Regions from separate parts of the Pseudoalteromonas sp. bablab_jr010 genome, predicted to be linked through region 3. Evidence: predicted binding sites of a transcription regulator. Region 3 holds the regulator's gene; each other region holds the start of a gene.
The links. The regulator sigma-54, encoded in region 3, starts transcription at its own class of promoters, with help from an activator protein. The targets are predictions, from matches to a motif close to GTTGGCACGNNNNTNGNNT.
Positions count from the first base shown of each region.

Region 1: JIG37_RS20020 (EF-hand domain-containing protein) is a predicted target of sigma-54. The motif match lies at 4,802-4,820, and genes of this name have one in related genera.
Region 2: JIG37_RS13315 (flagellar basal body rod protein FlgF) is a predicted target of sigma-54. The motif match lies at 4,859-4,877, and genes of this name have one in related genera.

Region 1 covers NZ_JACDWV010000199.1:61,752-70,103, forward strand. The annotation lists gene JIG37_RS19990 (hypothetical protein) at 105-275, shown strand; gene JIG37_RS19995 (hypothetical protein) at 489-698, shown strand; gene JIG37_RS20000 (DUF1543 domain-containing protein) at 700-1,200, opposite strand; gene JIG37_RS20005 (sigma 54-interacting transcriptional regulator) at 1,209-2,552, opposite strand; gene JIG37_RS20010 (hypothetical protein) at 2,555-3,082, opposite strand; gene JIG37_RS20015 (HAMP domain-containing sensor histidine kinase) at 3,084-4,541, opposite strand; gene JIG37_RS20020 (EF-hand domain-containing protein) at 4,854-5,081, shown strand; gene JIG37_RS20025 (hypothetical protein) at 5,091-5,318, shown strand; gene JIG37_RS20030 (EF-hand domain-containing protein) at 5,417-5,650, shown strand; gene JIG37_RS20035 (EF-hand domain-containing protein) at 5,655-5,888, shown strand; gene JIG37_RS20040 (amidohydrolase) at 5,981-7,621, shown strand; gene JIG37_RS20045 (YgjV family protein) at 7,624-7,854, opposite strand; gene JIG37_RS20050 (Crp/Fnr family transcriptional regulator) at 8,123-8,352, shown strand, end outside.
Region 2 covers NZ_JACDWV010000142.1:6,061-14,412, forward strand. The annotation lists gene JIG37_RS13285 (chemotaxis protein) at 1-803, shown strand, start outside; gene JIG37_RS13290 (protein-glutamate O-methyltransferase CheR) at 825-1,655, shown strand; gene flgB (flagellar basal body rod protein FlgB) at 1,791-2,201, shown strand; gene flgC (flagellar basal body rod protein FlgC) at 2,204-2,635, shown strand; gene JIG37_RS13305 (flagellar hook assembly protein FlgD) at 2,649-3,332, shown strand; gene flgE (flagellar hook protein FlgE) at 3,384-4,751, shown strand; gene JIG37_RS13315 (flagellar basal body rod protein FlgF) at 4,912-5,676, shown strand; gene flgG (flagellar basal-body rod protein FlgG) at 5,698-6,486, shown strand; gene flgH (flagellar basal body L-ring protein FlgH) at 6,502-7,185, shown strand; gene JIG37_RS13330 (flagellar basal body P-ring protein FlgI) at 7,198-8,292, shown strand.
Region 3 covers NZ_JACDWV010000200.1:13,625-21,976, forward strand. The annotation lists gene JIG37_RS20620 (YgiQ family radical SAM protein) at 1-559, shown strand, start outside; gene mgtE (magnesium transporter) at 637-1,995, opposite strand; gene JIG37_RS20630 (HPr family phosphocarrier protein) at 2,207-2,479, opposite strand; gene rapZ (RNase adapter RapZ) at 2,493-3,338, opposite strand; gene ptsN (PTS IIA-like nitrogen regulatory protein PtsN) at 3,339-3,791, opposite strand; gene hpf (ribosome hibernation promoting factor) at 3,795-4,082, opposite strand; gene JIG37_RS20650 (RNA polymerase factor sigma-54) at 4,109-5,605, opposite strand; gene lptB (LPS export ABC transporter ATP-binding protein) at 5,712-6,437, opposite strand; gene lptA (lipopolysaccharide transport periplasmic protein LptA) at 6,434-6,955, opposite strand; gene lptC (LPS export ABC transporter periplasmic protein LptC) at 6,945-7,499, opposite strand; gene kdsC (3-deoxy-manno-octulosonate-8-phosphatase KdsC) at 7,496-8,047, opposite strand; gene JIG37_RS20675 (KpsF/GutQ family sugar-phosphate isomerase) at 8,051-8,352, opposite strand, start outside.

The sequences.
Region 1 (8,352 bases), on a different contig from region 3:
CGTTACATATGATTACAGTTTAATGACTGGCTATTCACCGATAATTCAGATTACAGGACGTAATATTTGTAATACAAAAGGCAAACTATTCTTTGGAGGGCATCATGCGTTCTGGATTACAACGTGAAGAGATTGAGTTCATTATGGGGCTATTTAGCTATAATGAAGCAACCGATAAACCAGTGGCTCCAAAAAAGCAGCCTGTAAAAGCTGACACTAAAAAAGTTGATACAGCGCAATATAAAGCAAACTACAAAGCAAGCTATATCAATTAGCTTAATTAAGTAAGCAACTTTGAGGCAAGAAAACCGCGTTGATAGCAAGGCAAAAATTTTGCTATTTAGTTGTTCTAAATGAAAAATTTTTAACGCTGCTAGCATCAGGTTTAATCCCTCAAATTGATTAAGTATTATTGCTGATTGATATCGTTTGACCTAACTAAGGGTAGCTCATTACAATGGCGCACCTTTGGAATATAACGCCTTGTAATGAAAAAACACTCACCTAAAAAAGAACTGATTTTACTGCCCGTTTTATTCGTGGCTATTTTACTTTGTGTTGCAGGTCACTTCCTACTCCAGCCCAACTACCAAGACAGCCATACCGTTGAGTATTTACTCGCTGCACTGCCATTTGCCTTGTTTGGATTGGTGATTATCGCCTTTAAAGTTGCCAGTAAAAACGATAACCAAGAATAGATCACAACACGTGATAGCCAAACCAATCGGGTTTCATTGCTTGAGCTTGCCCGCTTGGCGTTAATTTGATTGATAAGTTGCTATCTAACAAGTCAATCGCAAAACAATCGTCTACATCGTGTAAGTCATCTTTATGAAGATGAGTCATTCCCGCCAATAAAGACTCTTTAGCGCGTTGCTTTGCTTCTTCACTGCTACGGGCAACATACAATGCAAAATCATGTTGCTCTGCAAGACTATCAGCTCGGTAAGCACCTAAATTTACAAAGTATAGTTTTTCGGCTTGGTGATGCGCACTATCAACCACTTCGACCTGATAACCATCAATGTGCTGAATTTGCATGTAGCTATCCATGTGTACGTTGCTTTTATCACCCACCCATTGTGCTTTTAGTTTTGAGTAGGTTTGCTCAATGCTATCGCCTACGACAAATCGAACGTCGTGCATTTCAATGTGGCAACCTTGAATACGACCGCCCAGATAGACTAAAAAAAGCGCCATGTTTTTCCTTATATTAAGCTTTCAACATTAATGTTGTGCTTTTTGATTAATTTATAAAAATCTGAGCGATTACGTTTCGCAAGCTTTGCGGCTTCGGCAACATTACCCGCTGACATTTTCAGCGTATTAATTAAATAATCTCGCTCAAATTCTTTTTTTGCATCATTTAACGAAAGTGGCTCAGCAATACTAACATTACTATTTAATGCACTCTCAACTAACTGAGCAGCTATCACTTTACCAGGTGTAAGGGCTACTACCTGCTCTATCACATTTTGTAATTGACGGATATTACCCGGCCAATCATAGCGCACCAAAGCATGCATCGCATCATTGGCAAACTGCTTTTGCTCTTGCCCCATACGTTTAGCAATTAGACCTGCAAAATGCTGTGCTAGCAAACTAATATCTTCTCGGCGTTCACAAAGCGGAGGCAGTTTTAAGTTCACCACATTTAATCGGTAATATAAATCTTCACGGAACTGCTGATTATTGATTGCCTCTGGGAGGTTCTTATGAGTCGCCGACACCACCCGCACATCAATTGGGATCTCTTCTTGAAAGCCCACAGGGCGAATGGTTTTCTCTTGTAAAACCCTCAGTAGTTTTACCTGTAAATTTAGCGGCATATCACCAATTTCGTCTAGAAAAAGGGTCCCACCTTGAGCTTGTTGAAACAAACCTTGATGGTCTTTGACTGCGCCTGTAAACGCGCCTTTTTTATGCCCAAACAATTCAGACTCTAAAAGCTCCCCCGGCACAGCGCCACAGTTAATTGCCACAAATGGCCCATCACTAACATGGCTATGTTGATGTATCGCTTGTGCAAGCAGCTCTTTACCTGTGCCGCTAGCACCGGAGATCAACACATTCACTTGCGTTGGACCAAGCAATTTAACTTGCTCAAGTAAATGCAACATCGCGCCGCTACGGGTGACAATATTTGTTTGTGTCGGTGTTTCATCACCGTGTACACCATGGATCTCAATAGCTTTAGCAAGGCTGTCGAACAGCTCATCTTTATCAACTGGTTTGGTAATAAATGCAAAAATACCTTGCTTCGTCGCTTCCACTGCATCAGGTATCGAACCATGTGCTGTCATCATAATCACCGGCATTGAAGGGTAACGACTTTGTAACTGGCGATGTAGAGCCATGCCGTCCATTTCATCCATTCTTAAGTCAGTGATCACCGCATCATAGGTTTGGTTTTTTAACGTTTGTAATGCCTCAATGCCACTTTCGACTGTGCTTACCAAATAGCCTTTAGACTCAATTCTAATCGCTAGTAACTTTAATAAACTCGCATCGTCATCTACTAATAAAACCCGTGGTTTTGTTACTTCATTCATGGTTACTGCTCCTTGGTCTCTTCACGTAGCAGAAGTTGTTGTTCGATAGTCGCAAGCGACGATAAGGTTTTTTCCATTTCATCACTCAGTGCTTGCTTAGCTTGTTTTGCCGCTAAATTCTGTTGTAAATATTGCTTTTGTAACCATAGATACTGCTTAATATCATCTGGCCAATAAAAAGCATGGTCACTTTTTTCAAGCTGACTAAGAGCTTTTTCTGGCTCTGAAGCACCGAGTAAACAAATCGATTCAAACAGACGCTTTAGCTCATTTTCACCAACATAATTTGCTTTATCAGAGCTTGCTTTAAAGCCACCGCACTTGGCAGCATGCCAAGCAATGACTGTACTTGCAGGCGGGTATAACGGCTCACTTTTCGGCCGAGGCTTGGGGTTAGGTTGCCCTTGAGGTTTCACTTCTGCTGTCGGCTCTACTTGCTCTGCCTCAACATGCTTTTGCGTGATCGTGCACCCTGTTATAAAAAGTGTGCCTATAACAAGCATAAAACTGGCTTTATTCGCTAAGCCCATATCAGTTAACTCCTTGGGTTAATTGAATTGGTAAAATGGCTGTAAATACACATCCTTGTGGGTCATTATCAGTAATAGAGAGCTTACCGTTTAATTGTTCAACGGTTTCTTTAACTATGGTTAAACCAAGCCCGCTGCCCATTTCAGTATGTTGTTTTGCATTCTTACCTTGGTAAAAAGCCCCAAACACAGCGGCTTTTTCTGTATCCTCTATCCCTACCCCTAAGTCGCTGACACTCAAAATTAACTGTCCCTGCTTTAAGCTTGCTTTTATTGTCACTGACTCATGTTCTGGCGAAAACTTTAGCGCATTTGAAGTCAGCTGAATGAGCACCATTTCAAGTAGCTCAATTGAGATAAACAAAGCTTTATTTGGTAATTCATTCACCCACACAATGGATAAGTCACGCGCTGATAATCGGTGCTCAAAATGACGCTCAATTTTGTTCATCATCAAATTAAAGTTAAGCTCGCTTAGGCTTTGCTTACTGGTGCGAATGGCGTTGTAACTCAATAAGCTTTCAATCATGGCTCTGAGTCGCACCATACTTTGCGTTATTAGCTCAAGAACGGCTTGTTGCTCGCTATTGATAGGACCAACAATCTCATCTGCGAGTAAGTCTGTGCCTTCAACCATCGAAGCTAGGGGCGTTTTTAATTCATGTGTCACATGGCGTAAAAACGTATCTTTTTGCTGCTCAAGCATATGTAACTGCGCTTGAACCCACTCTAATTTATTACCTAATTCAACTAACTCTGACGAGCCGCGAACTTGAATTTTTTGCTGCCAGTGACCTTGTCCAAGTTTATCAATCACATGTGTGAGTTCTCTGAGCCGCCCGCTGATCCGCCAAAGAAAGCCGCCCCCGACCAATAACGTGAGTGGAATTAACGCAACTAACCAATTAATAAATGAAGCTTGAAGCGCTTTTAATTGCTGCTGATTTTTTGTGATGCGCAATTCATTTTGCTCTTTGAGCCAATTTGTTTGCTCACTGATAAGCTTACTAGCGGGTGCAAACAGCTCACCATCTTGCTTTTGTTCTATTAATAAATGCTGATGCGCAAATTGTAATACCTCAGCCAATTGCCGCCACTGCGAGACATAATCAGCGGTTGGGCTTAAGAAAATGAGCTCATCGACACTTTGCAATGACGATTGCCACTTGTAGGCAATCAAGCTATCGAGGGATTCTCTTTTAAGCACCCAGTTTTGTCGAGTTGCTCGTTCAAGGCTATTTAAGTCTTGTTTGAGGTTGTTAAATGCTTTAGTAATCTCGTAATTGTCACCGACGATTTCTTGAGTCACTGCAAGCTGCTTATTGAGCGCATTTAAAAATAAAATCACCACCAAAGATAACGGTAGTAAAGACAGCAAAATGCTACAGACGAACTGGCCAATAAGACTAGGTCGCCAATTGAGTAACTGTTTTATTTTTATCGCTACTGTATTTTGCATATTCACTCTCAACATAATTGCAGATGCTGATTATTAGCGAACAAACTTAGACACTCGCTGAATCCGACCTTAAAAAGTACTGATTTCCCCCCAAAAACCGATACAAAGTTGCTATTTGGCAACAAACTAACTCATTGAAATAAAATAGATAAACTTTTAACACCTGAAAATCGTTGCAAAAAAGACACAACACCCTGTAACTATTTCGCATTCAAATCCACACAAAAACCATAACCACCTGATAACTAATAACTTTTAATATTGGCACTGATTTTGATTAGTACTAAGCAAATTAGTTATTTAGGACACAAAATGAAAGTAACGGCCCAGGTAGCCATCCTGCTTATAAGTCTCATCTCGGTAAGTAGTTATGCACTAGATTTGCAAACAACGTTTAACGAGCTAGATAAAGACAGCAATGGTTTTTTGAGTGAGGCAGAAGCATCTGAAGATGCCTTGTTGCACGGCAACTTTACGCAAATTGATAGTAATCAAAATGGCCAAATTTCATTTTCTGAGTTTCAGTCGTTTATTCAATAGGAGATTGTAATGAAACAACTTTTAGCTGCATTCTCGCTGATGTTTTTAGTTATCAGCGCCACCGTTTTAGCATCACAAATGGATGTTCGATTTGCTAAATTTGATACAAACGCCGATGGCGAGATTTCATTAACTGAAGCAACCAAACACGATAACTTACTTAAGCAATTTGCCGATCTGGATGAAAACGGCGATCAGGTTTTGTCTGAACAAGAGTTTGAAAAATTCAAACCTTAACGGCTTAAAGTGCTTGCCATAATCCCAGAGGGAATGTGTAAACGGATTTAAATTTTGGGAGTTAAATTATGGCAAGCACTTTTATTTAGGAGGCAATTATGAGAATTTTCTGGCTTGCTCCATGCACCTTAATTACTATAAGCTTCAATAGCTTAGCATTGGACGTAAAACAACGCTTTGATCACCTAGATAAAGATAAAAATGGCTTTTTATCTGAGCAGGAACTGTCATCGCAACCGCACTTGCAAAAACGCATAGCGCAGTGGGATACAGATAAAGATCAACAAATCTCGCTCCTTGAGTTTAAACACTATTTAACAAACAAGAGTTAAAGTAATGTCAAAATTAACCTTTGCCAGCCTAGTTTTAAGTTGTGCATTTAGCACAATGAGTTTTGCTGCAGATAGTATTGGTGAAAAATTTAAACAACTTGATCGTAATGACGATGGTTACCTGACTCGCTCAGAGTCTGCGAGAGACCCAGCTCTGTGGTCGCGATTTAAAAATTACGACAGTGATAAAGATAATAAATTATCCCTCAGTGAGTTTAAGATTTATGCGAGCAAATAAAGAGTTATAGTTAATTATTAATCTCTGCTGAGTTGCAGTTTACTGCAACTCTGATACTGTTTTCATAAATCAATAAAAACTATTAGAAGATTATGAAACTCATCATCAGCTTACTCGCAACAGCTTCACTTAGCTGCTTTGCCAACACCACTGTTATTTATAATGTAAATGGCTATACGCCTACCTATAAAGGCGAAACCCAACACTTTTCTGCACTGGTTTTTAAAGACGGTAAAATCGTAAAAACAGGCAATGACTCAATTAAAAATAGCTTTCCTGACGCCACCGCAATTGATGGCAAGCAAGCCACATTGTTACCAGGCTTAGTCGATGCTCATGGCCATGTGATTGGTTTAGGAAATAACCTTTCACAACTTGATGTCAGGAATACGCGCTCGGCAGATGAGGTTGGCAAAATGCTGGCTGAGTTTGCCAAAGATAAACAAAGTTGGATCATTGGTCGCGGTTGGAACCAAGAGCAATGGCCTGGCGGTAAGTTTCCAACTGCAGCTGATTTAGACAAATACGTAAAAGACAAACCTGTGGTACTTTCTCGCGTTGATGGTCATGCTGTGTGGGTTAACTCAAAAGCCATGGAACTTGCAGGTATTACCAAACAAACTTCCTCTCCTGCCGGCGGTGAAATTTTAAAGCTAGATTCTGGCTTACCTTCTGGGGTGTTCATTGATAAAGCCGAAACGCTTGTTACCCAACATGTACCAAAAGCAAGCCATGCCAGCATTAATACAGCCTTAGATAATGCAGGTAAACATCTACTAAGTTTGGGTATTACATCAACCCATGATGCCGGTATCGATTATGACACGTGGCAAGTGTACAAGCAGCGCTCTGAGCAAAGTACTCTTCCTGTCAGAGTCGTAGCCATGCTAAGTGCTGCCGATCCTCAATTAGAAACCATGCTCAAAGCGGGTAAATATAAAGACATGAATGACATGCTGTCGATTCGCAGTGTCAAAGTGTATGCGGATGGCGCTTTGGGAAGCCGAGGCGCAGCCCTCATTGAAGAGTACGCTGATCGTAAAAATCATCATGGCTTAATGCTTGAAACTCAAGAAAAGCTTGAGCAGCTATTTAACCTAAGCTTTTCCCATGGCTTTAGTGCAAACACTCATGCAATTGGTGATAAAGCCAATCACGTAGTACTCGATGCGTATGAAAATGTGTTCAAAAAAACCGGTGGTATTTTACTTCGTAACCGAATTGAACATGCACAAATTGTGACTCCTGAAGATATTCCTCGTTTTAAAACATTAAAAATTATTCCATCAATGCAGCCTGTTCATGCAACCTCTGATATGCATATGGCAGAGCAGCGCCTGACTGAAAAACAGCTTGAAGGGGCGTATGCTTGGAAGACCTTTTTAGCACAAGGCTCAGTGATTGCAGCGGGTTCTGACTTTCCAGTGGAGCTTGCTAACCCATTTGATGGTTTATATTCGGCCATCACCCGAATGGATCATAATCAATTACCAGAAGGCGGCTGGCGACCACAAGAGCTGCTATCGCGTGATGAAGCTTTGCGTGCATTTACTTTAGGTGGTGCTTATGCTGCACATCAAGAGTTTAAGGTAGGCAGTTTAGAGCAAGGTAAATGGGCTGACTTTATTTTGATTGATAAAGACTATTACAAAGCGCCAATCTCAGAGATCCACGATATAAATGTGACGCAAACTTGGATTGCGGGCGAGCTGAAATATAAAAAAGAGGAATAATATTACTCGGCGTCAGCTTTTTGCTGACGCTTTAATTTAACGATGTGGTAAATATTCACAAACGCCAGTAAGCCATTAGTGAAGGCAACGGGCACGGCTCCTATTGCTAATCCGTAGAAGGTAAATGCAATACACCCTGCTAAGTTAAGCCAACGTAGTTTTACTACATCGCTCATTGTCAAAGAAGCAACCAACAGTGCTGACGCTAAATAGCCTAAATATTCCCAACTCAATTGTTCTCTCCTAGGCTTTAGGTTAGCATTGGAGCTTGTCATTTTTTTTGACGCACTCTGTGCTATTTTGACAATAAAATAAAAAAGCTAACTTACTAAAAACCTTGTAAAGCTTAAGAATAACCTTGGCTTTAAAATCATTACACGGGAAATGAAGGTATCAGTAACGTGAAACACCTTACTAGCAAGTTAGCGTAAATTCTTAGAATCTTAATGCTAACGTCATTAAGATGTAATAAATAGGACAATTGTCCGAAGAGCGGCGTTAATGTTTCAATATCATTTTTCAAGCTATCTTGTTGACCAATTACTGACATTTGCTGGCAGCAGTTTTCAACAAGCTAAAAAAGAGGTGCTGATCCACCAAGATCAACCCTTGTCAAAACTCGTATTAGTGAGAAGCGGCACAGTGTCGTTCAGCTATGACGTGGGTAATGGCCGACGCCTTCTTTTAGGCCAGCTTGATTGTAACAACACACTGATAGGTGAAATTGAAGC
Region 2 (8,352 bases), on a different contig from region 3:
TGCAATGCCCGCCACTTACGAACATGCCAAAATCAAATGCCTATATTCGCGGTGTTGCGCATATTCGTGGACAAACTATTTCTGTTATTGACTTATCAATGGCTGTCGGTGGTCCTGCAATTGAAAACATAAAAGACAGCTTTATCATCATTGCCGAATACAACCGTTCAGTACAAGGGTTTTTGGTTGGTGGTGTAGAACGTATCGTAAATATGAACTGGGAAAAAATAATGCCACCACCTTCGGGAGCTGGACGTTATTCTTACCTAACAGCAGTCACAGAAATAGAAAACGAACTGGTTGAGATTTTGGATGTTGAAAAGATCCTAAATGAAATCTGCCCAGTGAACACTGAAGTTAGCGCAGATGTTGTTGGTGAAGGTGAGTTCCAGAAAGATTTAGGTGAAAGAATCGTCTTTATTGCTGATGACTCTGCTGTCGCGAGAAATCAAGTAAAACGTGCGCTTGAGCCACTTGGTGTACAAACTGAGCTTGCTAAAAATGGCAAAGAGGCCTTACTAAGACTAAGAGAAATAGCTCAACTTGATTGCCAGAACGATATTACTGAGCGAGTTGGCTTATTAATTTCAGATGTTGAAATGCCAGAAATGGATGGCTATACCTTAACCGCCGAGATAAAGGCCGATCCAAAATTATCACCTTTGCATGTGATCTTACATACTTCTTTAAGTGGTGTATTCAACCAAGCAATGATTGAGAAAGTGGGAGCTGACGATTTTATTGCTAAATTTAACCCAGATGAACTAGCGACTGCTGTAAAAAAATGGGTTCATTGTGATTAATAGTTTATAGGTGGTATTACTTTGGAAAATAAGCATTTACAACAAAGCGAATACGATCAATTTCGCTCTTTTTTAGAGCAACAATGCGGCATTGTGCTTGGCGATAATAAACTTTATTTAGTTAAAAGCCGTCTTGCGCCGCTTATGGCGCGTTTTAATGTCGAGTCTTTATCGCAGTTGGTAAGTAAAACACTGAGTCCTCATGAGAGGCAGCTTCGTGCCGCTGTGGTTGATGCAATGACAACCAATGAAACGCTTTGGTTTCGTGACCAGTATCCGTTTGAGTTATTGAAAACGAAATTATTTCCTGAGCTTAAAGATGTGCGTAGACCATTAAAAATATGGTCAGCGGCAAGTTCATCAGGACAAGAGCCGTATTCAATTGCCATGTCGGTTGCCGAGTTTCAGTCAAAAAACCCAGGTGTATTAAAGATGGGGGCGCAAATAATCGGCACTGATATCTCTAATACCATGCTTGATATGTGCAAAAACGCTGAGTATGACTCGCTAGCGCTTGCGCGTGGTTTGTCGATGGAACGCCGTCAAAAGTTCTTTAAAGACAGCGGCAATGGAATGGCTCAAGTCATTGACCCTATACGTAAAATGGTCAGCTTTAGACACCTTAACTTACTGGATTCATACGCTTTAATGGGCAAGTTTGACATTATATTTTGCCGTAACGTGCTCATTTACTTCTCACCAGAGGTAAAAGCTAAAATTATCTCGCAATTTGCTCAAGCCCTAAACCCTAAAGGTTACCTCTTTTTAGGTGCGTCAGAATCAATGGCGGGCTTAAGTGATAGCTTTGAGATGGTTCGTTGTAATCCAGGCATCATCTACCAGAAAAAGTAAACCTTTCTTAGCAACCTAGCTCTTAGGTTGCTAAATTTATCTATTATTCAATATCTTACGTAAGTAAAATATCTCCTTCATTATTGGCTTAGCTTTTGCATTAATCACTCTAGAGTCAATTTTTTGGAGATGGTTATGGCTATCAGTTTTGATAAAGCATTTGGTGTTCACCCCCATGCAATGTTGATCCGTTCACAACGCGCTGAGTTATTAGCGACCAATATCGCTAATGCTGATACGCCGGGCTATAAAGCGAAAGACATTGATTTTGCCTCGGCATTAAAAGCGGCAAAAAGCAACCAACAAGGCGGCAATAGCATGGTAAGAACCGATGCTAAACATATTGCCGGAGGCAGCCGTTTTGTTGGCGGTGCAGAAATGTTTCGTACGCCAAATCAAGCAGATACAGGCGATGGTAACTCTGTAGATATACAAGTGGAACGAAACTTGTATGTACAGAACTCATTAGAGTATCAGGCAAGCCTGCAATTTATGAGTAGTAAAATTAAAGGCCTTAAAAAAGCCCTCGGTAGTCAAGGAGCTTAATCATGAGTTTATATAATGTTTTTGATATTTCAGGCACGGGTATGAGTGCACAAAATGTGCGCTTAAATACCACAGCGAGTAATATTTCGAATGCAAACACGATTAGCTCTAGCCAAGACCAGACATACCGAGCGCGCCATCCTGTTTTTGCTGCAGAGTTGACCAAAGCGTCAGCATCGCAAAGCAATCCTCAGGGCTCTTCTGTAGGCGTTAAAGTTTTAGGTATTGTAGAGAGCGATAAGCCGCTACAAATTGAATATAACCCGAATCACCCAAGTGCGGATGAAAATGGTTATATCTACAAACCTAACGTTAATGTTGTAGAAGAAATGGCAAATATGATTTCTGCCTCTCGCTCTTACCAAACAAATGTGCAAGTTGCTGATGCAGCTAAGCAAATGTTAAGTAAAACACTGTTGTTAGGACAACGGTAATCGAGGATAAGTTATGAGTAACGACATCAGCTCTGCATCATCATCCTATATGGATAGCTTGCGTTGGAATCAAAGCAATACGCAAACAACTGAGGAAGACAACAACACACTTTCTCAGGAAGATTTCTTTTCGTTGTTAACACAGCAGTTGTCGTTCCAGGATCCGAGTAACCCTGCTGATAACGATCAAATGATCGCGCAGATGACGAACTTTACTATGGCTGAAGGTATTTCAAACTTAAACGAGAAGTTTGACTCACTGACTGCATCAATGACATCAAATTCTGCGTTACAGGCTTCCACTTTGGTTGGTAAGCAAGCGTTATTAGAGTCTGACACCATTGACTTTGACGGTGAAAACCTTGCTAAAGGGTCGGTGGTTGCTGAGACAGCCGTTGAATCTTTAACGCTAAGAATAACAGATTCTTCAGGTCAATTAGTACGAACCATTGAACTAGGTTCTCAGTCTGCGGGCGCACTGCGTTTTGAGTGGGATGGTAAAGATAACGATGGCAATGTGCTCCCTGAAGGCGAGTATGACATCAGTGCTGAAGGCTTTGTAAATGGAGACTACAGCAGTATGCCTATGGCGACCTTTAAGAATATTGAAAGTGTCAATATTAATGGCGCAAGCGGCATTATCGTAAATACAAAAGAGGGTGCGGTTAGGCTAACTGATATAGCTGAAATCGCATAAGTATAAAAGGTTTGGGTTAGCTTAGGCTAAGAGATAGGTTAGAGGTGAGTTATGAGCTTCAATATTGCATTAACAGGCTTAGCAGCCGCACAAAAAGATTTAGACGTAACTGCAAATAATATTGCTAACGTTAACACTACGGGCTTTAAAGAGTCTCGTGCAGAGTTCGCTGATGTATACGCATCATCAGTATTTAGTTCTGGTAAAACAAAAAATGGTGACGGTGTAAGGACAACAATGGTGGCACAACAATTCCACCAAGGTTCACTCTCTTTCACAAATAACTCACTTGATTTAGCAATTACTGGTGAAGGTTATTTCGCAATGGCGAATGACTTAGGTGCACAAGATTTTACTTACACGCGTGCTGGTGCCTTCAAACTTAATAAAGATAACTTTATTGTGGATGCGAGCGGTAATTACTTACAAGGTTTCCCTGTTGATGAAGCAACCGGTGACACAACCTCTGTAAGCTTAAGTACATCTTCTGCACTACAAATTCCAGATGCATCAGGTTCACCACGTGCAACCACGAATGTTTATTCGTCATTTAACCTTGATTCACGTGCCTCTGCGCCAACTGTGACACCATTCGATCCAGAAACAAGTGCAACTTATAACAGCTCTACATCGACAACGGTGTATGACTCATTAGGTGAACCGCATATTCTACAGTTCTTCTTTGTGAAAACTGATTCTACAGTGACTGGTAATGAAAATGAGTGGGAAGTATACGCTACATTAGATGAAAAGCCATTTGATGCAACAGGTGTTGAGCAAACCACAACACCTTATACACCATTATCAACTTTTCAGTTTGATGCCAGTGGCTTACCACAAAGTACAGATGGTACAGCGAATACTGATACAACATTTAATCCATTAACGTTACCGAGTGGTTTAGGTGCTGCGACAGGCCTTTCTGATTTACTTTCGAATGGTGCAAGTTTCCCTGATGATGTGACTATTAACTGGCGTGATGAAGCGGCAACAGCAAATAAAGTTCCAACTCAATACGCAAGTAACTTTGAAGTAAAAGCATTAGAGCAAGATGGTGCGACTGTAGGTCGTCTATCAGGAATTGATATCGGTTCTGACGGTAAAATTGTTGCGTCATATAGTAATGGAGATACGTCGTTCCTAGGTCAAGTTGCTATGGTGCGCTTCTCTAATTCTCAGGGCTTGCAACAAGTTGGTGATACATCTTGGAAGAAGAGTTTAACGTCAGGTGAGCCGATTGCGGGTGAACCAGGTTCAGGTACTCTAGGTTCAATTAACTCATCAGCGCTTGAGCAATCAAACGTTAACTTAACCAATGAACTTGTTGACTTAATTAGTGCTCAGCGTAACTTCCAAGCAAATTCACGTGCGCTTGAGGTTAACTCAACACTACAACAAAACATCCTACAGATCCGTTAATCTTAACGGTTCTAAGCTTAATCCGACACGAAGGCTGCTTCCTCTATTGGCAGCCTTTTTTCATTCTTACTATTCATTTTTCTCTTCTATTTTAGCGTCAATTTTACTTTGGCACTTTTATTGCATTTCCTAATTATCGTATTTTTAGTGAGTCAATGTTATGGACAAAATGGTCTACATTGCCATGTCGGGTGCTAAGCAAAGTTTGCGAGGTCTTGAGCTCAAGGCCAACAATCTTGCTAATGCTAACACCACTGGCTTTAAAGCTGATTTTGCACAAGCTCGCTCTATGCAAGCCTTTGGTGAAGGTCTGCCATCTAGGGTGTTTGCAATGCAAGAACGCCCAGGATCTAATATGGAATCGGGTGGTTTTGTTGAAACTGGCCGTGAGCTTGATATCGCGATGAGCGACCGTGGTTGGTTGAGCGTACAAGATGCATCCGGCAATGAGGCGTACACCAAAACTGGCACATTAAACATTACTCCAGATGGCGCATTGATCACCAGCCATGGCCGTCAAGTAATTGGCGAAGGTGGTCCAATCATTTTGCCATTGCCTATTGAAAAAGTTGAGTTTAGTGAAGATGGCGCTATTCAGATTCGCCCGCAAGGTGCGCCTGCTAACTTTTTGGAAGTGGTTGATCGCTTAAAAGTGATTGAGGCTGATAACACTCAGCTTGAAAAAGGCAATGACGGTTTATTTCGACCAAAAGAAGACATGTTGGTCAATGACCTTTGTGGCTTTTGTGACATTTCACCTAACGTAAAAGTATTGTCGGGAACGCTTGAAATGTCGAACGTAAACCCAGTGCATGAAATGGTCGATATGATCAGCAATCAACGCCAATTTGAATTACAAGTTAAATTGATGAAAACAGCCGAAGAGCTCGATGAGCGTCAAGATCAGCTGTTACGCATTGTTTAAGATGACTGAGAGGGTAGAGTTATGAATCCTGCATTATGGATCAGTAAAACCGGGCTTGACGCCCAGCAAACCGATATTTCGGTGATCTCAAATAATCTCGCGAATGCCAGCACGGTAGGCTACAAAAAAAGCCGCGCCGTATTTGAAGATTTACTATATCAAAACATTAACCAGCCAGGTGGCCGCTCGTCGCAAGACACTGAAATGCCGTCAGGCTTAATGCTTGGTGCCGGTGCCAAAGTGGTTGCTAACCAAAAGAACTTTTCACAAGGTAATATGCTTACCACTGAAAATTCATTGGACTGGATGATCTCAGGCCCAGGTTTTTTTGAAGTGCAATTACCAGATGGCAATATTGCCTATTCACGTAATGGTCAATTCACGACTGACGAAGATGGTCGCATTGTAACTTCCGGCGCGGGTTTTCCATTACAGCCAGAAATGAACGTACCAGACGATGCACAATCAATTACTGTTTCACAAGACGGTGAAGTATCAGTGCGTATTTCAGGTCAAGCAGAGAACGTGGTCATCGGTCAGCTCACCATTAGTGATTTTATTAATCCATCGGGTCTTGAGCCTATGGGGCAAAACTTATACACAGAAACCGCTGTGAGTGGCGCACCTGTGCAAGGTAATCCTGGTATCGATGGTTTAGGCACTGTGGTTCAAGGTTCCCTTGAAACCTCTAACGTGAATGTAACGGAAGAGCTTGTTAACTTGATTGAAACGCAACGAATTTATGAAATGAATTCAAAAGTGATTTCAGCGGTTGATGAAATGCTTAGTTACATCAATCAGCAACTTTAATGGGTAGGAGGCAGCATGCGTAATATTATCTTAGTCACATCAGCAGCATTGATGCTGGGTGGTTGTATGACAACGCAAAATCATCATGTGGTTCAGGATGACCCTTACTATGCGCCTATGTATCCGGAACCAAGTACTGAACAAGTGGTACCAACAGGTTCGTTGTTTGATAGTTATTCGGCAAATGACTTGTACTCAGATAAAAAGGCATTACGCGCCGGCGATATCATCACTGTTAAATTGCAAGAGTCTACCCAAGCAACTAAAGCGGCAAAAACTGAAACCGACAAAGAAACAGATGCTAGTTTAGACCCTGTTATTGGGCTTGGCGGAAACCCGGTTAACATTGGTGGCGACAGCATTCAGTTTGGTATTGGCTCAGGGGCATCGTTTAAAGGCGATTCAAAGTCTAACCAATCAAATAGCTTATTTGGTGATATTTCTGTCAATGTGATGCGTGTTTTACCGAATGGGAACTTGGTTATTCGTGGTGAAAAATGGCTCACTTTGAATACTGGTGAAGAATTTATTCGCCTAGAAGGTTTAGTTCGTCCTGAAGATGTGCAAGCAGATAACACAGTAACTTCCAATCGTATTGCTAATGCGCGAATTCAATACTCAGGTAAAGGGCAAATTCAAGAAACGCAAAGTGCAGGTTGGCTGTCTCGTTTCTTTAGTAGTTCGCTTTTCCCATTTTAGAGGAATAAAGTCATGAATGGGTTTAAATACATCATCGCTCTTTGCTTAATTAGCCTGCAGTTTTCTGCACAGGCTGAGCGAGTCAAAGATGTATCTATGGTTGAGGGTGTACGCTCTAACCAATTAGTGGGTTATGGATTGGTTGTTGGTTTGCCTGGCACAGGCGAACAAAGCCGATTTACTCAACAAAGCTTTAAAGCCATGTTAAATGGTTTTGGTATCACCTTACCAGATAGCTTAAAACCTAAGATTAAAAATGTTGCAGCTGTGGCTGTGCATGCAGAGTTACCGGCATTTAGAAAACCGGGTCAAACCATTGATATTACGGTTTCGTCTATTGGTAGTGCGGGTAGTTTACGTGGTGGTACCTTATTACAAACCTTTTTAAAAGGGGTTGATGGCAATACCTATGCGATTGCACAAGGTAGCTTAGTTGTAGGTGGTTTAGGTGCGGAAGGGGCTGATGGTAGCCGTGTAATTATTAACACACCCACAGTGGGTCGTATTCCAAACGGTGCCATTGTAGAGCGTGCTATTAAGAGCCCGTTTATGCAAGGTGACTATATTACCTTTAATTTAAATCGCCCAGATTTCACAACGGCTAAACGCTTAGAACAAACGATTAATGATTTAGTGGGTCCTGATAGTGCTCAGGCAATTGATGCAGCGTCAGTGCGAGTGTTAGCACCGCGAGATGCATCTCAACGTGTTGCGTATTTATCTACCCTTGAAAACTTAGAGTTTAAGCCTGCAGACACAGCAGCAAAAATTATTGTTAACTCCCGCACAGGTACAATTGTGATTGGCAAAAATGTGAAGCTACAGCCTGCGGCAATAACTCATGGTGGTTTAACGGTTACGATTGCTGAGCAGCAAAATGCGTCACAGCCAAATGCTTTAAGTGATGGTGAAACTACCGTTACCAATCAAAGTATTATTGATGTGAACGAAGATGATTCACGTGCTTTTGTATTTAATCCAGGTGTTAATCTTGATGATCTCGTACGCGCAATCAATGAGGTGGGGGCCGCACCGGGTGATTTAATGGCAATCCTAGAAGCTTTAAAAGAAGCGGGGGCGATAAACGGGCAACTGGTTATCATTTAAATTAAAACGCGCTGTCGAGCGCGTTTTTTGTTTCTATAACTTTTAATCCTTCAGTGTATA
Region 3 (8,352 bases):
GGGCATGGGAGCTTACGATAAGTTTAAAGAGCTATTTGATAAATACTCAAAAGAAGCGGGTAAAAAGCAGTATTTGATCCCGTATTTTATTTCTGCTCACCCAGGAACGAAAGACGAAGACATGGTGAATATGGCGCTATGGTTAAAGGCTCATGACTTTAAGCTTGATCAAGTACAAAACTTTTATCCATCGCCGATGGCCAATGCAACCACAATTTATCACACTGAGATGAACTCTCTGCGCAATATTAAGAACAATACTGAGCAAGTGCCTGTTCCAAAAGGCGCACGCCAGCGTCGCTTACACAAAGCGATTTTACGATACCACGATCCTGCTGGTTGGCCGATGATCCGTGAAGCACTAAGAAAAATGGGCAAAGCGAATTTAATTGGTAAAGGGCCGAATTGTTTGGTTCCTGAAGAAGGTCGAAACGAGAAAACTGCTAAAGGTAAGGGCGGTAAAGGCCGTGCAGCTCTGACTCGTCATACCGGTTTTAGCCAGTTTAAAAAGGCCAATACCAAACCTAGAGTAGGTAAAAATAAGCAGCGTGCAAAGTAAAAGATATAAAAACGGCCCTTAAAGGGCCGTTTTTATTTATACCAATTCGCTTAATTAAGTATTATTGTGAATTGGTATTAGATCAATAGCCAGGTTGCGGTGCCTAAAAAGGCAAAGATACCGACAATATCCGTCACTGTTGTCAGTACCACACTGCCGGCGAGGGCAGGGTCAATTTTCATTTTCTTAAGAATTAATGGAATGCTTGCACCTGCAATACCTGCGGCAACAAGGTTCATAAACATTGCAAAGGCCAGTACTGCGCCGAGCTTAAAGTCCCATTGCCATAGGGCAACCACTCCAGCAATTAATATCGACCAAATAATACCATTCAGTGCGCCAATCGCCAGCTCTTTGAGTAATAAGAAGCGTTGGTTGGTTTGGTTGATATGGCCAACCGCTATACCACGAATAACCAGGGTTAAGGTTTGGCTACCCGCAACACCCCCCATTGAAGGGACGATACCATTGAGTACCGCTAAAATAGGTAAGATTGCTAAGGTGTTTTCGAAAAAGCTTGCCACAATTGCTGCTAGCAATGCGGTTAATAAGTTAACCCCAAGCCAAATAGAGCGACGCTGCGAACTTTTTAGCACTGGCGCAAAGGTATCTTCTTCGTCGTCAAGACCAGCGAGGCTTAGCATGCTGTGCTCTGCATCTTCACGGATTACGTCAACGATATCATCGATGGTAATACGACCAAGCAAGTGAGCGTTATCATCCACAACAGGGGCTGAAATCCAGTTGTGACGCTCGAACAGTTGCGCTACATCACTTTCATCCATAGAGATTAGGATTGACTCACAGTCTTCATCCATTAAATCACGAACAATTTTATCTGAAGGACTGGTCAGCAATGTAGTTAATGAAAGCGCGCCTAAAAAGCAGTTATGCTTATCAACTACATATAAGTCATCGGTACCCTCTGGTAGCTCACCTCGTAAGCGTAAATAGCGCAGTACAACATCGAGAGTAACGTCAGGGCGAATGGTTACCGTATCGCTGTTCATCAGGGCACCGGCTGAGCGCTCTTGATAAGAAAGCGCTTGAGTTGCCCTTTCTCTATCTTGCGAGTCCATCGCGCTAACAACGTCTTGATATACGGTATCAGGAAGACTACGTAAAACCTCACCTAAGTCATCGTCGTCCATATCTTCTGTAGCAGCAGCAATGTGCTCAGGCTCCATCTGGGCAATAATGCCAAGACGTACATCTTCAGAGAGTTCCTCTAGAACATCACCACGGACATCTGGGTCAACCAGCTGCCAAAGCATACGACGAATTTTATGAGGAGAAGACTCAAGTAAAAGGGCTGTATCACAAGGTGCCGTTTTGGCTAACATGCCGCGCACTTGAACAAATTGACCACTATTGAGTGACTTGGTCACTTGTTTGAGTTGTTGTAGTGGGTAATCTTGTTCAAAGGCTTCTGGCATTGGCGTCCTTACAACTGAAAAAAGTTTAAATAGGCTATGCAAATACAGCATAGTTGCTTTGTAGTGTATTTGCAGAGATATCGTCGCACTGCGATAAATTTATTAAGAGTTTTGTAATTTAGAAAAGCGAGCGATATAAAAGTAGGATATTTAAAGGGAATTTTAAATATCCGAAGTAAGTTTACCGTAAACCTTGAAGTCTTAGCAAATGCTATTCTTGCTCGTGAAAGCGTTGCGCAATTAATTCGCCGATTGCCGTTAATGCAGCGTCAGCGTCAGGACCTTCGCATACAACACGAACCTCTTTTCCTTGACTACTTTCAAGGAGCATTAACGCTAACACGCTGTCGCCTTCAGCTTCTTTCTCATCTTGAAAAAGTGTAATTTTGGCATCAAATTGCAGTGCTAGTTGCGCTAAAACAGTCGCAGCGCGAGCATGTAAGCCAAGTTTGTTTTGAATTAAAAAGGTATCTTCAGCGTGCATTGTTGGTGCCTAGTTAGATATCTTGTTCGCGGTGGCGAATTTTTACATTAGCATGAGTTTTAGAAAAGCTTTCACCAATTGTTTGCGCTAAGTAAACAGAACGGTGTTGGCCTCCTGTACAACCAATTGCAATGGTTAGGTAACTGCGGTTATTGCGCTCTAGATGTGGCAACCAAGTCTGTACAAAGGTTTGAATCTGCCAAGTGAACTTTTGCACTATGCTGTGGCTAGCTAAATAATCCCTGACAGGCTGATCGAGGCCGGTTAATGGCTTCAAATCAGGCTCCCAGTGTGGGTTCGGTAAAAAGCGTGCATCAAAAACGTAGTCAGCTTCTTTTGGAATACCATGCTTAAAACCAAACGACATAAACGTAATAATCAGTTTTTTATCTTTCTTACCTAAAATCTTTTCACGAATTGATTCTGCTAACTGATGAACACTCAAATCAGTGGTATCAATCATAAAGTCAGCGCGGGTGATCAGCACATCCAGCAGGATTTTTTCTTGTTTAATGGCAAGATCAAGCGGTAAAGAATCAATCGATAATGGATGCAAACGGCGAGTTTCAGAAAAACGCTTAATTAGGGTTTGGTCATCACTATCTAGGTAGAATAGTGTTGGGTTTGCAAAACCTGGCAGGTACTCAAGAATATCATTAAACTCTTGCTGCTCTTTCGGTAAGTTACGTACGTCGATACTGACGGCAATTTTGTCATAATTATCAGAAACACTTCGCACGAGCGAAGGCAGTAGGTTGACAGGAATATTATCAACACAGTAGTAGCCTAAGTCTTCAAGAACTCGTAAAGCGACCGATTTCCCCGAGCCTGAGCGACCGCTGATAATTATTAATTCCATTTATGCCTCTGATGCAATTACTTGAAATAGTTGCTGATCGCTTGTAGCACTTCGCAACTGTTTACAAAAATCTTTATCTTTAAGTCTATCAGCAATTGTTGACAAGGTCTTCAAGTGCAACTGGCAATCGCCATCTGGTACGATGAGTGCCACAAAAATATCAACGGGACGATTGTCTATCGCATCAAAATTGATGGGAGATTCACTGACAATAATAAATGCATGAGGTTCATCAGCACCACTCATTCGACCGTGGGGAATAGCTATTCCTCGGCCGATACCTGTACTACCTAACTTTTCCCTGTTCAGAAAAGCATCTAGGATATCTTGTTGAGATAAATGAGGAAACTGCTGGTGAGCTAACTCGCTAATATACTCAAGAATTCTTTTTTTGCTATTAAAAAGGACCGCAGCTTTGCTGCAGTCCTGATTAGTAAGTGAACTAAGTTTCATAATTTAATGTCGAGCTAATTTCTCTTTATGCTTAATGACTTGGCGATCAAGTTTATCGATCAATGAGTCAATTGCTGCGTACATATCTTGATGTTCTGTAGAAGCGAACAACTCGCCTCCGTTTACATGTAAAGTTGCTTCTGCTTTTTGGCTTAATTTTTCTACATCTAAAATGACATGAACATTATTAATATGATCAAAATGCCTTTCTAGTTTTGCGAACTTAGTGTTTACATAGTCTCTTAATGAATCAGTGACTTCTACGTGACGACCAGTTAAATTTAGTTGCATAAGCATTTTCCTTCTATGTAAAACGTCTAAATCAGACTTTTACGCTGATTAGACGGAGGTATTGCTAGAGACTCACGATATTTTGCAATTGTACGTCTAGCTACTTTAATTCCTTGCTCAGCCAATATATCTGCAATTTTGCTATCACTCAATGGTTTAACCGAGTTTTCTGCAGCAACTAACTTCTTGATTAAAGCGCGAATTGCTGTAGAAGAACACTCACCACCATTTTCGGTGCTGACATGGCTTGAGAAGAAATATTTCAACTCAAAAATTCCCCTTGGGGTATGCATATATTTTTGTGTTGTAACCCGAGAAATCGTCGATTCATGCATTTCGACCATTTCTGCGACATCGTTTAGCACCATTGGCTTCATTGCTTCTGGGCCATGTTCAAAGAAAGCTTGCTGTTGTTGCACGATACAGTTGGTCACTTTTAGTAAAGTATCGTTACGGCTTTCTAAGCTCTTAATAAACCACTTTGCTTCTTGTAAGTGAGAACGAATAAATTGGCTGTCGCTACTTGATTTAACAGAGCGAGACATCGCTGCATATTGGCTATTCACTCTAATTTTTGGCATACAATCTGGGTTTAACTCGACTACCCAGCGGCCTTTCACTTTTTTCACTGATACATCGGGTATGACGTACTCAGATTCTTCGCGTACTATGCTATCCGCAGGCTTAGGATTTAAGCTGTGAATGAGCGTCATCACTTCTTTAAGCTCGTTTTCTTTAAGCTTAGTCTTTTTCATTAAAGTGCGATAGTCGCGACTTGCTAATAATTCGATATGCTCAGATAAAACCATTTTAGTTTCAGCTAAATATGGCGTATTGGCATCGAATTGACGAAGTTGTATACACAGGCACTCTTGTAAACTTCGCGCGCCGATACCAACTGGATCGAATAACTGTATTCTTTTTAAGACAGCTTCAACTTCATCGAGTTCGATTTCTTCTTCATCATTATTTTGATTAAAGCTTTCGACAATATCTTCGCAGCTAACCGTTAAAATACCTGAGTCATCGATAGCTTCAACGATGGCAACGGCAATCGCTTCATCGGTAGGACTAAATGGTGTGAGCTGTAGTTGCCACATTAAATATTCTTGCAGTGTTTCTGTTGAAGCACCTTGGTAAATAGACTCGTCTTCAGGCATTGGCCCAGACGATGTTGATGGGGCGGCACTCATGTACTCATCCCACGTAACATCCATAGCTAAGTCATCGCTAACCGTATCCTTACTCAGAGCATCACTGCTTTCTTGCTCGAATTCGCTAGGTGCTTCGTCGGCAGACGCGCTGACTTGTACATCGTCAGACTCCGCTTTTTGCTCATTCTTACCGATGCTTTCTTCGTTGTAATCCGCTTCTTCCACTTCAAGCAGAGGATTACTATCAAGCGCTTCTTGAATTTCTTGCTGGAGATCCAATGTACTGAGCTGCAACAAGCGAATGGCTTGTTGCAGTTGTGGAGTCATTGTAAGTTGCTGGCCCATGCGCAGCTGTAATGATTGCCTCATGTATCCCTAACAATCCTTTTTAAGTTATCGGTAACGGTGAAGACACTGTTATCGATTTATTGTCATTGTATAAGTCTAGCAGATGCTCTAGTCGGTGGCGTAATGGTTACAGCCTGAATTGCTCGCCTAGATAAACATCACGTACAGTTTGGTCTGCTAATACGTGCTCAGGTGTGCCTGATGCAATTAGCTCCCCATGAGAAACAATGTAGGCTTTTTCACAAACATCAAGGGTTTCTCGAACATTATGGTCAGTAATAAGTACACCAATACCACGATTTTTTAGGTGCTCAATAATTTTCTTTATATCTAACACTGAAATAGGATCAACACCAGCAAAAGGCTCATCTAAAAGGATAAATTTAGGATTAGCGGCTAATGCACGTGCAATTTCAACGCGGCGTCGTTCACCACCTGACAGTGCCATACCTTGGCTATCGCGAATATGTTGAATGCTAAATTCATCTAATAAGTTGTTAAGCGTCTCTTCGCGCGTTGTTTTGTTAAGATCTTTGCGGGTCTCTAATATGGCCATCAAGTTTTGGTAAACTGTTAATTTTCGAAAAATAGACGACTCTTGTGGTAGATAACCAATACCTAAGCGCGCACGGCTGTGCATTGGCAAAAGCGTGATATCGTTATCATCGATGCTTATTTTTCCTTTGTCGCTTGGTACGAGGCCTACAATCATATAGAAGGTCGTTGTTTTACCTGCACCATTTGGCCCTAACAAGCCAACAATACTGCCCGCTTCAACTTCAAGACCGACATTTTTAACCACTTGGCGGCCTTTGTAGCTTTTAGCTAAAAGCTCTGCTTTTAATGTGCTCATGGTTGGCCTTTATCGTCTTTTTTATTTTCTACAGGCACTAAAATAGTGTGTACACGATCTGTTGAGTTTTCGTCTTTTTCTGCGCTGATCAGCTGTTGAGCCATATCGTAGGTAATGCTTTTTGCCGTTACTTTTTGACCCGCTTGAGTGACTTCAGCTTCGCCATTGAGTGTTAAGAAGCGCTTCGCAACATCATAACGAACTTCTTCGGCGCTGGCGCTCATCACGGTACCATCAGCTTGCTTTTCTTCGAAGTAAGCTGGTTTGCCTGTAGCGATAATTAATTCGACTGTACCTTCGGTGTCACCGCCATGTGCCTCAAGTCGCTCTGCTGTAATGCGACGATCACCATGCACGATCTCTACGTTACCTTCGAATATGCCAACGCCATCTTTTAGTTTACCGATTTGGCGATCTGAGCTAATGCTAATTTGAGCGCCTGTTTGCTCGGCAGCTGCGCCCGAAAAGGCAATCAATAAGCTTGGGATCAGGAGTAATTTCTTCAGTTTATTGGTCATAGTATATGGTTCGTGTATGGTTAGTTAACTCAACAATTTCGGCTTTTAAATCGGCTTTTAAGCCTTTACCGGTAATTTTTAAATTCGGTCCTGTTAGTGTTACAGGTTGCTTTGAAAACATCGTCATTTTATCAATGTCGACATTAATATTTTCTGCTTTTATATCTTCGATCATACCGTTATGGGTTAAGTTTTTAGCAACTACATCCCCTTCAAAAATCAGCTGATCATTTTCGTATAAAGTAGCTTCTTTGGCTCTTACTTGCCAAACTTGCTGATCGCTATAAATAGTAAAAATAGGTTGTTCAAAAAAGGTAAACCCTAATTGTTGATACAACTCCATTTTTGCAGCTGCCACTTTATGACTAATTTTACCTTGCTCGTCATAAGCTGTTTGCTTTAGAGCAACGGCAGTGTAATCAGGTGTTGCGATGATCTCGTCTTCACTAGTTATTGTATCAGTTGACTGGTTAAAGTACGGGTACCATAACCACACCATGCAACAGACAAAAACAATACTCAGTAAAATACGGGCTATATTCATGCGCTGGTTCCATCGCTAGTTAACGGCTTGCCGTTTTCTAACATCAGTAAATCAGTTAATTCACGCACGGCTCCAAAGCCACCCGGTAATAATGTGGTGTAATGAGCCAGCTTCTTGATAAGCGGGTGTGCATCGTTTACTGCGACAGCAAAGCCAACTTTTTCCATAACTGGTAAGTCTGGACCATCATCACCAATATAGGCAATCTGTTCATCTGTCAGCCCCAGTTTATCCTTTAACTCTTGATAAGCAATCAGCTTATCTTCTTGTCCCTGATAAATGTGCTGAACTGTTAGGCTAGTCATTCGCTGCTGAACTATTTGTGAATGGCGGCCAGTAATCACTGCCACTTCAAAGCCACTATTAATGAGTGCTTTAATACCAAAACCATCTTTAGTATTGAATGCTTTAAGCTCTTCGCCATTATTACCCAAATAAATTCGACCATCAGAAAAAACACCATCAATATCACAGATTAATAGTTTTATTTTTTGAGCACGCTGACTCACATCAGGGCTCAGGGGCTGGTATAGTTCGGCGAATGTCATTGCTTAGAGAACTCCTGCTTTTAATAAGTCTTGCATATTAAGGGCACCAATTGGTGTGTTGCTTTGATCCACCACAATTAAACCATTAATACGTTTATGCTCCATAATATTTAAAGCTTCAGCCGCAAGCATGTCAGGGCGAGCCGTCGTGCATGAGCGGGTCATCACTTGGCTAATTGCCGTGTTATGGATATCGATGCGCTGTTCTAAAATACGGCGTAAGTCACCATCAGTGAATAACCCGGCTAACTTTTCATCTGCACCAATCACTGCGGTCATACCAAGGCCTTTGGCTGACATTTCAA